Regions from separate parts of the Endozoicomonas sp. SCSIO W0465 genome, predicted to be linked through region 1. Evidence: predicted binding sites of a transcription regulator. Region 1 holds the regulator's gene; each other region holds the start of a gene.
What was found. The regulator PhoB, encoded in region 1, activates phosphate uptake and scavenging genes when phosphate is short. The targets are predictions, from matches to a motif close to TGTCATANNNNTGTCANA.

Region 1 (3,282 bases):
TCCACCTTCCTGATCCTGCCACCATTTCACCTGCACCCTTCCTCCGAATGGGGTATAACGGATAGCATTATAAATCAGGTTAGAAAAGGCACTGCGTAGCTCCATGGCATCACCCGTTAATGAGGCACCATCTTCGCATTCGAGTTGTAACTGGTGTTGATTTTCGCCACTCAATGCTTTGGCGTCATTCATTATTCCTGCAAGCAGGGGCTTGAGCCTGACTGACTGGCTGATTCTTTCCGGTTCAGTCGCTTCAAGGCGTGAAAGCAATAAAAGGTCTTCGATCAGGCGCTGCATTCTGGATGCCTGCTCCTGCATTTGGTCAAAAGCACGCTTAAAGATGGGCGGTGTATCAGGATTCATTGCCATACCATCACTCACCGTCTCCAGATAGCCGGAAATGACCGTCAGTGGCGTTCTCAGTTCATGGGAAACATTGGCAACAAAATCGGTTCTCATGATTTCAAGTTGATGCAATCGAGTGACATCCCTGACCACTAGCAGTCGATTACCCTGACCATAAACAGTAATGGCAATTTGAAGTTGCCGGCTCTCGTGAACGGGTGAATCGATCTTAATTGGCTCTTTGCCGTGACTGTTTTCCATATAACGGGCAAATTTGGGGCTTCTGACCAGATTTGTCAGGGGTTGCCCCTGGTCATCAGGCATTTGCAGGCCCAGTAACTCTCCAGCAGCACGATTCCACCACTCAAGGGAACCACTCTGGTCAGCCATGATGATTCCGTCGTTTAATGCTGCCGTTGACTCCTGGATGCGTTCTATCACGCTGGAAAGTCGTTGCTTTGAACGGTTGTGTTTGCGCTGTATTCTATAAATACCATCAAAAATCTCACCCCATACGCTTGAGCTTTCGGGGGGATCCAGCTCTTTGTGAGCAGCCTCTTCAAGCCATATAAGCAATCGGTGAAGTTGGTGGTGGCTCCAGAAAAGATAGAATAATGTCGCAATAAAAAGCCCCAGAAAAATCTGGTCAGCCAGCCAGCCTGCAAGCAGGCCAATTGCAAGAATTGACACCATTCGACCAGTAAACCAGGATCGGATAGAGCTTGTCACATGTAATTCCGAAGTTTGTTTAGCGGATGACTATTTATCCTGCTCAACTTACCCTGCTCATCCTCTTACTGTTGTCTGAGGATGTCGAGGAAAACAGTTCAGATGTTGTTTTCAGTTACCGCAGCAAAATCTTGAGTCAGGTTATGACTTGGTGGAGAACCGGTAGCCTGTATCTCTAACGGTCTGAATGTAATGCTCATAGCCACTGCCCAGCGCTTTTCTCAGACGGCGAATATGGACATCAACCGTTCTTTCTTCAACGTACACATTGCCACCCCAGACCTGATCAAGCAACTGCCCACGGGAATAGGCACGCTCCTGATGAGTCAGGAAGAACTGCAGCAGCCGGTACTCAGTTGGTCCCATATCGGCAGGGTTACCATCAATACTGACCCGGTGGCTGACAGGGTCGAGTACCAGCCCTTTGACGACGATGGGTGATTGTTCAGCGATACCCTGAGTTCTGCGCAGTACGGCCTTTAGTCGGGCAGCAAGTTCACGGGGAGAGAAAGGCTTGGTGATGTAATCATCCGCACCGGTTTCCAGTCCCTGGATTTTGTGGTCTTCTTCCCCTTTGGCTGTCAGCATAATAATGGGTATTTCTGCTGTCAGCTGGTCACGCTTGAGTCGCCTGGCCAGCTCGATACCAGAGATATCCGGTAGCATCCAGTCCAGCAGGATCAAATCAGGTCTGTTATCAACCACCAATGAGTGCGCCTGTTTTGCATCAGCGGCTTCCAGGCACTGGTAGCCACCCATTTCCAGAGCCATGGCGACCATTTCCCTGATGGGTGCTTCATCATCCACAATTAGAATTGTTTTGCCAGACATGAGAATGCCCCAAGGTTGAATGAGTGCAGATTGCTTTGATAGCTATTTATCTATATGTCAGATATTACAGCGAGGGAATGTTACAGAAAAATGACGCTGAGGAACATTTGATGAAACTTTGGCCAATGCATTTGGAATAGCTCGCATTGGCCTGTGGCTGTTACTCTTTCGTCATAGAGAGTCATCATAGAGAGTCGTCATAGCGAGCAGGCGAAACCGAGAAACAAGGCAGCACCAACCCAGTGATTAGCAAGAAAGGCTTTGAAACAAGGACCCCTTTCCCGGTTGCGGGTTAACCATTGCTGGTGGATAAAGCCCGCAGCGGCAACAACAAGGCTTAAATAGAATGGCCAGGCTAATTGAAGCTGTAACCCGATCATCAGCAGGGCTATCAGGGTAAAAGTCTGGAAGCAGCCAATCAGCAGATTGTCCATTTCGCCAAATAAAATAGCCGTAGACTTAATGCCGATCTGCAAATCATCGTCTCTATCCACCATGGCATACTGAGTATCGTAGGCGACAGTCCATAACAGATTAGCGGTAAACAACAGCCATGTCTGAGTTGTCAACGTGCCGATCTCGGCTGCAAATGCCATGGGGATGGACCAGCCAAATGCAGCACCCAGGACCACTTGAGGCAGATAAGTGTGTCGTTTGGCAAAGGGATAGGCTGAGGCAAGTAGCAGGGCGGCAAAGGATAAATAGATGGTCAGGGTATTGGTGGTCAGTACCAGTAGGAAGGCAACTAAAAACAGGCAGGCAGCGAATACCAGGGCTTCTTTTGGGGTAATTTTTCTGGTCACCAATGGGCGCTGGTGGGTTCGTTTTACCTGACCATCAAAATGTCGGTCAGCGTAATCATTAATAACACAGCCTGCACTTCGAGTCAGAATGGCGCCCAGAATGAAAACCACAAGATTATGAACAGTGGGTGTACCCTCGGCTGCAAGCCAGAGTGCCCAGAGCGTTGGCCATAGCAGTAAATAAATGCCAATAGGGCGATCAAGGCGAGCCAGTTGAATAAAGTCTATCCAGCGTGGCAGATGCTGATCCAGCAGCTCTTTACATTTATTAGCGCCTGTTATTATCGATTGTATAAATTTCATCTGCGCCCTTGGAATTTTGTGGTTTGAAATATAGTCAGGGCCTTCCAGCCGTTAAATTTTGTGCCGATAAACTTCTTGTAAAAAAGAGTATTAGCATCCTGGCTTCCTGATTCCAATGGCTATGTACCATGAAAATGCCGTTCACCCGGATTTCTGTTTTGTCTTCCTGGTTTGCATGATCGGCATTTTCCGTTCATGGCTGATAGTCCTTGTTCTGTCGGCCTGCCAGAGCAAATTGCTTACTGCAGGAGACTATCATGTTTGCAAAAGA
Region 2 (3,282 bases), 1.3 Mb from region 1:
CATGATCACCCGGTCAATCGCCTTACAGGTTATTGGGAGAAGGGCGTTCCAGAACAGTTTTACAACGCCGGGACAGGTATCGGGAAGCGCCCCCATAAGACGCTTGAACCCGGCAAAACAGGTTGAGACATAATACCTGTTACTTTTCCTGACTACCTGAATAACCTCTTGTTCTGTCAGGTACCCTAGCAAAAACTGCAGGCTTTCCTCTGTTCCGTATGTCAGTATATTAAGGGTATTCGCCCTTACAAATGCTCCGGGGTTCTGTGCATGCTCACAGACTTTTTTGAACAGCGCGAAGCTCATCAATTCGCAACAAGCACTTTCTGTGGGTATTTGGTAACCAAAATCGAGCAGCTTTTCGAGCACGCGTTGATTGTCGGCATATATAAGATGCGAAAAGATTAAATGATGGATGATCTTACCAAATGAATCTGAAGTAACTGGTGATGTATTTGTCCTTTGAAGATCAATAATTGCTGCTTTAATAGTCTCGTTGGATAGCCATCCGGATTTTACTTTTAACTTTTTCAGTAATGTAATCGCAGCGTTATTGACTGAGGGTGATTCAGGGTTTTGGCTCTCTGGTATGCAACAGTCTTCTCGTCCCTGACTACTGCCGGATGCACGTACAGCAGAATAAATGCCCTGGGCCGGTTTGGTTATCGACCACCGATCGATCGACTTTTCACCAACTGAATGATATTCAAATCGGGAGTTATCGGCTAAAGTCCCGTAGTCAGAATCAGCTGGGGGGCCGGGACTGAATGGTTGAGAGTTAATTGTTGCTTTGCTATCCAGAGGGGGTGATATTGCAGCGGAAGCCCGCAAAAGAGAAGTATCCATAGTCATGTTCCTTTAATGCGCCGGGATCGCCCTTATCCTGAATTATTGTATTATTTTAATTGGGAATTCGGTGACGCTGGCCATCCGTGATTTATACGTTTATGAACTTGGACCGTTAAACAAACAAAAAGTTTCCTTTCCGGATTCGACTGGTACAGGTAGCAGGTAGCCTCTGTCTGTGAATGCCGGTTCCTCTTTAGCTATCTCTGCATGCATTTTATCCAGATAATTATTCTGCCTTCATAGAATTGTCATATTAGAACGCTATATTTGATTTCCAGAAGTTAAGTAAGGAGGCTCATGCCTCGGATCAATCTTTGCTAGCCCCGGAGGGTACTTTTAATAGGACAGGGCGTGCGAAACCTGGAGAGCAAATGATGAAAATAAAAAAACTCGTAACGTTCTTATCGGCTCTGGCAGCATCGGCCCTGGCAGCGTCTGCTGCTGCAGTACTGGCCATAGGCTCAGCAATGGCCAGCCCGCTGGATCCAACGCTGCCAACGTATAATAAGTCCAGTGGGGTATCCGGTAACCTGTCATCCGTCGGCTCAGATACGCTGGCTAACCTGATGACGCTCTGGGCCGAAGATTTCAAGCGTATTTATCCCAGTGTGAATGTTCAGATTCAGGCTGCAGGCTCTTCCACTGCACCTCCCGCTCTGACAGAAAGTACCTCAAACTTTGGACCCATGAGCCGGAAAATGAAGGATAAAGAGCTGGAGGCATTTGAGAAAAAGCATGGTTACAAGCCAACGGCAATTCCTGTGGCTATTGATGCGCTGGCTGTCTTTGTGAACAAGGATAACCCCATCAAAGGTCTGACCATGGCTGAAGTGGACGCCATTTTCTCATCAACTCGCAAGTGTGGTGCCGACAGTGATGTAAAAACCTGGGGGGATCTGGGTCTGAGTGGCGCCTGGGCGAATCGATCGCTGCAGCTCTATGGGCGTAACTCGGTATCTGGCACTTATGGCTACTTCAAGAAGAAGGCCCTGTGTAAGGGGGACTTCAAAAACAGTGTGAATCAGCAACCCGGCTCCGCCTCTGTTGTTCAGTCTGTCTCTGCATCACTGAATGGTATCGGTTATTCCGGTATTGGTTACCAAACCTCCAGCGTAAGAACCGTTGCACTTGCCATGGACGAAGGCCAGGCCTTTGAAGAAGCGACGCCGTTGAATGCCGTTAATGGCAGTTACCCTCTGTCACGTTTCCTTTACGTCTATGTGAATAAGCAGCCCAACAGGCCATTGCCTCCACTTGAGCGAGAGTTCGTTAAGCTGGTGCTTTCCAGACAGGGGCAGGAAGTGGTGGTGAAAGATGGCTATATCCCACTTCCCGGCGAGGTGGTGGATAAATACCTTGCTCAGCTGGGTCTTGATAATACGACCGTTGCCAGCAAATAACGGCATTGCTGGCGGTAAACCGCAGACAAACGCATCTGCCCTGCCTGCGGTTTGCTGCCAGATTACAGAATCATCGCTGCGATCCAGCCAAAAAGGATCATGGGAATGTTGTAGTGCATGAATGTGGGAATGACGGTGTCACGAATGTGATCGTGCTGGCCATCGACATCCAGCCCGGCTGTTGGGCCAATGGTAGAGTCTGAAGCTGGCGAGCCTGCGTCACCAAGAGCACCGGATGCACCAACAATTGCTGCGGTTGCCAGAGGTGAGAAGCCAAGAGCCAGTGCCAGCGGAACATAGAGTGTGGCAATGATGGGGATGGTTGAGAATGAAGAACCAATGCCCATAGTGATCAGCAATCCAACAACCAGCATTAGCAACGCAGCCAGCGCTTTGCTGCCAAACACCAGCTCCTCAACCATGGCGACCAGTGCCGGGATATCACCGGTTGCTCTGAGTACTTCGGCAAAGCCAGAAGCAGAGATCATGATAAATCCACACAGTGCCATCATTCTTACGCCCCGGGCAAAGACATCATCCGCTTCCCGCCAGTACACCACACCGCCAAGGATCATCATCACAAAGCCTGTGGCTGCACCCATGGCCATGGAGTCAGTAAACAGTTGAACACCGAGTGCTGCGGCGATGGACGCCAGGGTCATCAAGACTGCCTTTGGCTCCATGGTTTGCTGCTCTTCTTCAGCCGTTTTCAGGGCATCCTCATCAATGTGGTAGTGACGAGGTTTCCGGTAAGTCCAGAATACGGCGACAAGCAGGCCAATAAACATGCCAAACACCGGCAAAGCCATGGCCAATGGCATCAGGTCAGGGTCAATATTCAAGCCATTATCGTTGAGATTGCCCGCCAGGATCTGGGTCAGATAGATATTCCCGAAACCAATGGGGACCAGCAGATAGGTCGCAATCAGCCCAAACGACAATGTGCTTGCTACTGCCCGGCGGTCCAGCTGTAAAGAGCTGAAAACACCCAGTAGTGGTGGTATCAGAATAGGGATAAAGGCTATGTGCACGG
Region 3 (3,282 bases), 2.3 Mb from region 1:
TTGAACTGCTGGGCAATGGTGGAGGAGATGGAGCTGGCTGGCATAAACAGTGATGTCTCAATGCGGTTGGCACCGCCAATAACAAAAGCAACGGCCATGGTTTCACCCAGGGCCCGGCCAAGACCCAGAATACCGGCACCGACAGCGGCATTTTTGATGGTAGGCAGCAGTACCCGGGTAATGACTTCATAGGGTGTGGCGCCAATGCCGTATGCCGCTTCACGCACCACATTGGGAACGGTTTTCAGGGCGTCGCGGGTCAGGGCGGTGATGATCGGCAGGATCATAAACGACAGAATGATTCCGGCAGTCAGCAGGCCGATGCCGATAGGGGGACCATCAAACCAGGGGCCGATGAGTGGGATGTTTACCAGGTTTTCCAGTGCCCAGAACTGGAAACCTTCAGAGAACCAGGGGGCGAAGACAAACAGGCCCCACATGCCGTAGATAATGCTGGGCACTGCAGCCAATAGCTCGATGGCCATACCTACCGGCTTGCTGATCCAGTCCGGTGCCAGCTCGGCCAGAAAAATGGCAGTGCCAAGGCCAACGGGAATGGCGATGACAATGGCGATCAACGATGAAACCAAGGTACCGTATATCGCTGCAGCGGCACCAAATTCACCACCGACGGGATCCCAGGTGTTGCTAAAGATAAAGCCGGGGCCGAACTTGGCAAGTGCCTGCCAGCCGCCATCGATCAAAGAGAGAATGATGCCGATCAGCACCAGGAAAATGAGCACGGCACTGGCAAAACTGAGGCGATGAAAGATGGAATCGCCGTTGATAGCGCCAGGTCGTAATGTGAGAGCACTGGTAGTGGAATGCATAACTGTCAGGGAGAAACGGGTATTCCCCCGTTTCTCGAAAGGCCTGCCTCAAGATGGGTTTATTGGATAATCTTGTTGCCGTTAGTGGTCAGCTGTTCTTTCCAGGTGTTTTCAACCAGTTCAATGACGCTGTCTGGCATGGGGATGAAGTCCAGTGCTTCGGCCATCTCACCGCCGTTTTCATAACTCCAGTCAAAGAACTTGACGATTTCTCTGGCACGGCCGGCATCAACCTGGTCCTTGTGCATCAGAATGAAAGTCGCTGCGGTCATTGGCCAGGAGTCAGCACCAGGCTGGTTATTCAGCAGCAGGCGGAAACCCGGAGCATTTTTCCAGTCAGCGTTCATTGCCGCCGCCTGGAAGGTTTCCATGGTGGGCTGCAGGAATTTGCCTTCAGCACTGGCCAGCTGGGTGTGACTCAGGTTGTTTTGCTTGGCAAAGGCGTACTCAACGTAGCCAATGGCGCCACGGGTGCGGCGGACAAAGTTGGCCACACCGGCGTTGCCGTTAGCGCCAATGGTGGTAGCTGCTTTTGGCCAGGTGATATCGGTGTTGGTGCCGACGTCGTTTTTCCAGGTTTCACTCACCCGGCTCAGGTAGTCCGTGAAGTTATAGGTGGTTCCGGAACCGTCTGAACGATGTACCACATAAATGGATTGTCCCGGAATTTTCAGATCCGGATTGATGGTGGTTATGCGCTCGTCATTCCACTTTTTGATCTTGCCCATATAGATGTCAGCGACAATGTTGCCGGTCAGCTTCAGGTCACCTGGTTCAATACCCGGAATATTGACCACCGGCACAATAGCACCCATCACCATTGGGAACTGGATCATGCCTTCATCACCGAGTCTCTGTTGATCCAGAGGCGCATCGGTGGCACCAAAATCAACCGTTTTGGCAGTAATCTGGCGAATACCGCCACCGGAACCGATGGCCTGGTAGTTAATTTTTACGCCGGTTTCCCGGTTATACTCTTCTGCCCACTTGGCATAGATCGGGTGCGGAAAGCTGGCGCCAGCACCGTTGATTGACTGTGCACTGGCTGCTGTGGAAAAAACAGCAGCAGCTAATACTGAGGATACGACAACTGACTTTAAGAACGTCATGGTTCTTTTCCTCCGAAAACGCTTTGAGAGTGTTTGTGTTTGATGGAAGAAAGAATAAGGGGAGAATGTTACAGAAATATTTCTTGTATATTGCAGTTGTATGACATTTTGTTCTGCTTTGAGGTTGTGGCAGCTGGCTAACGTAAAGAGCCAGGGTCAGAAAATCGCCTTCTGGTTCCACCATCGTGTTAACTGGTATGCCCTGAGGCATGCAGGACCCAATGAAAGCTGGATTCTGGTATACCAAGTGACAGTGGCGCAGCTGAAAACCTGCTGATTATCTTTATGGATAGAGATTCAAAGGGGTGTTTTTTCGGATCGCAAAGGCGTTTTAATCATTTAGCTCCAAACAGTTACTACCATCTTTATGAGCCGCCACCGCCAAGTTATCAATCACCTACTGAAGGTGGCTTAAGCAATAATATCTACCGTAAGTTCTCAAAAAGCGCTGGAAGCAGGATAATTTCGGTCAGTCACCTATCCTCTCAGCATGGCTTTTTCAGAACACCAGCAGCTACAACCTGAAGATCTACTGAGATTCATCACTCAGCAACAAGAGCAAATCATTCAGCTCACAGAGCAGGTAGAATTGCTGCCACTGATGTGCCGCAAGGATCAGTCAGGAATGGAACCACCTCTTTTCATGTTCAGGAGCTGACGGTACAAACAGCCAATATTGAATATCTTTTAGAGCAATGGGTGACAGCCAATGGACAAACCATTACGGCTAAACCGCCAGCCTGCCTTTATGGACATCATTACGCGGGCCGATGCTGCAGGCCTGCGTTCTGCACCAATATCACGTTACTGCAACATCATCAATAACGAGTCCTTTGCCTGGTTCGAGAGCACAGACAGCAAAAGCCGGGAAAACTTCGTAAGTTTACTGCACCGCCCATGGACCTCGATAAATGATTGTTGATAAGAGTCAGAGTATTTTGTCTATTGAAAGTGACTCCCAAAAGTTTTCATTGATAACAAAATTCTCTGATGAAAGTAGTTCATCAATATATTCTGGTAGTTCCAGATTCTTGAGACCTATAGATTCTATAATTCGTGAAACTAAATTCTCGTTCGGAAAGCCTTTACCATGTCAGATGGAAGAAATGGAGCTCAGCAGTTGCCGGTCAAGCTGGCCATCCTTCTGGAGGCCCGGTAGCTTCAGCAGCGTGTCCACGTCCCTGGCTTTGGGCAGGCCTTTACCATGACAGATGGAAGAAATGGAGCTCAGCAGTTGCCGGTCAAGCTGGCCATCCTTCTGGAGGCACGGTAACTTCAGCAGCGTGTCCACGTCCCCGACTTTGGGAAAGCCTTTTCCATTGCAGATGGAAGAAATGGAACTC

Region 2: a site for PhoB is predicted at 1,085-1,102, ahead of MJO57_RS01710 (PstS family phosphate ABC transporter substrate-binding protein). Genes of this name have one in related genera too.
Region 3: a site for PhoB is predicted at 2,028-2,045, ahead of pstS (phosphate ABC transporter substrate-binding protein PstS). Genes of this name have one in related genera too.

What each region holds. Positions count from the first base shown of each region.
Region 1 is NZ_CP092417.1:6,308,633-6,311,914, reverse strand. It holds gene phoR (phosphate regulon sensor histidine kinase PhoR) at 1-1,038, opposite strand, end outside; gene phoB (phosphate regulon transcriptional regulator PhoB) at 1,216-1,905, opposite strand; gene ubiA (4-hydroxybenzoate octaprenyltransferase) at 2,103-3,011, opposite strand; gene MJO57_RS28405 (DUF3050 domain-containing protein) at 3,269-3,282, shown strand, end outside.
Region 2 is NZ_CP092417.1:365,637-368,918, forward strand. It holds gene MJO57_RS01705 (hypothetical protein) at 1-96, opposite strand, end outside; gene MJO57_RS01710 (PstS family phosphate ABC transporter substrate-binding protein) at 1,224-2,249, shown strand; gene MJO57_RS01715 (Na+/H+ antiporter family protein) at 2,312-3,282, opposite strand, start outside.
Region 3 is NZ_CP092417.1:3,962,103-3,965,384, reverse strand. It holds gene pstC (phosphate ABC transporter permease subunit PstC) at 1-830, opposite strand, end outside; gene pstS (phosphate ABC transporter substrate-binding protein PstS) at 890-1,939, opposite strand; gene MJO57_RS17775 (hypothetical protein) at 2,649-2,861, shown strand; gene MJO57_RS17770 (hypothetical protein) at 3,033-3,282, opposite strand, start outside.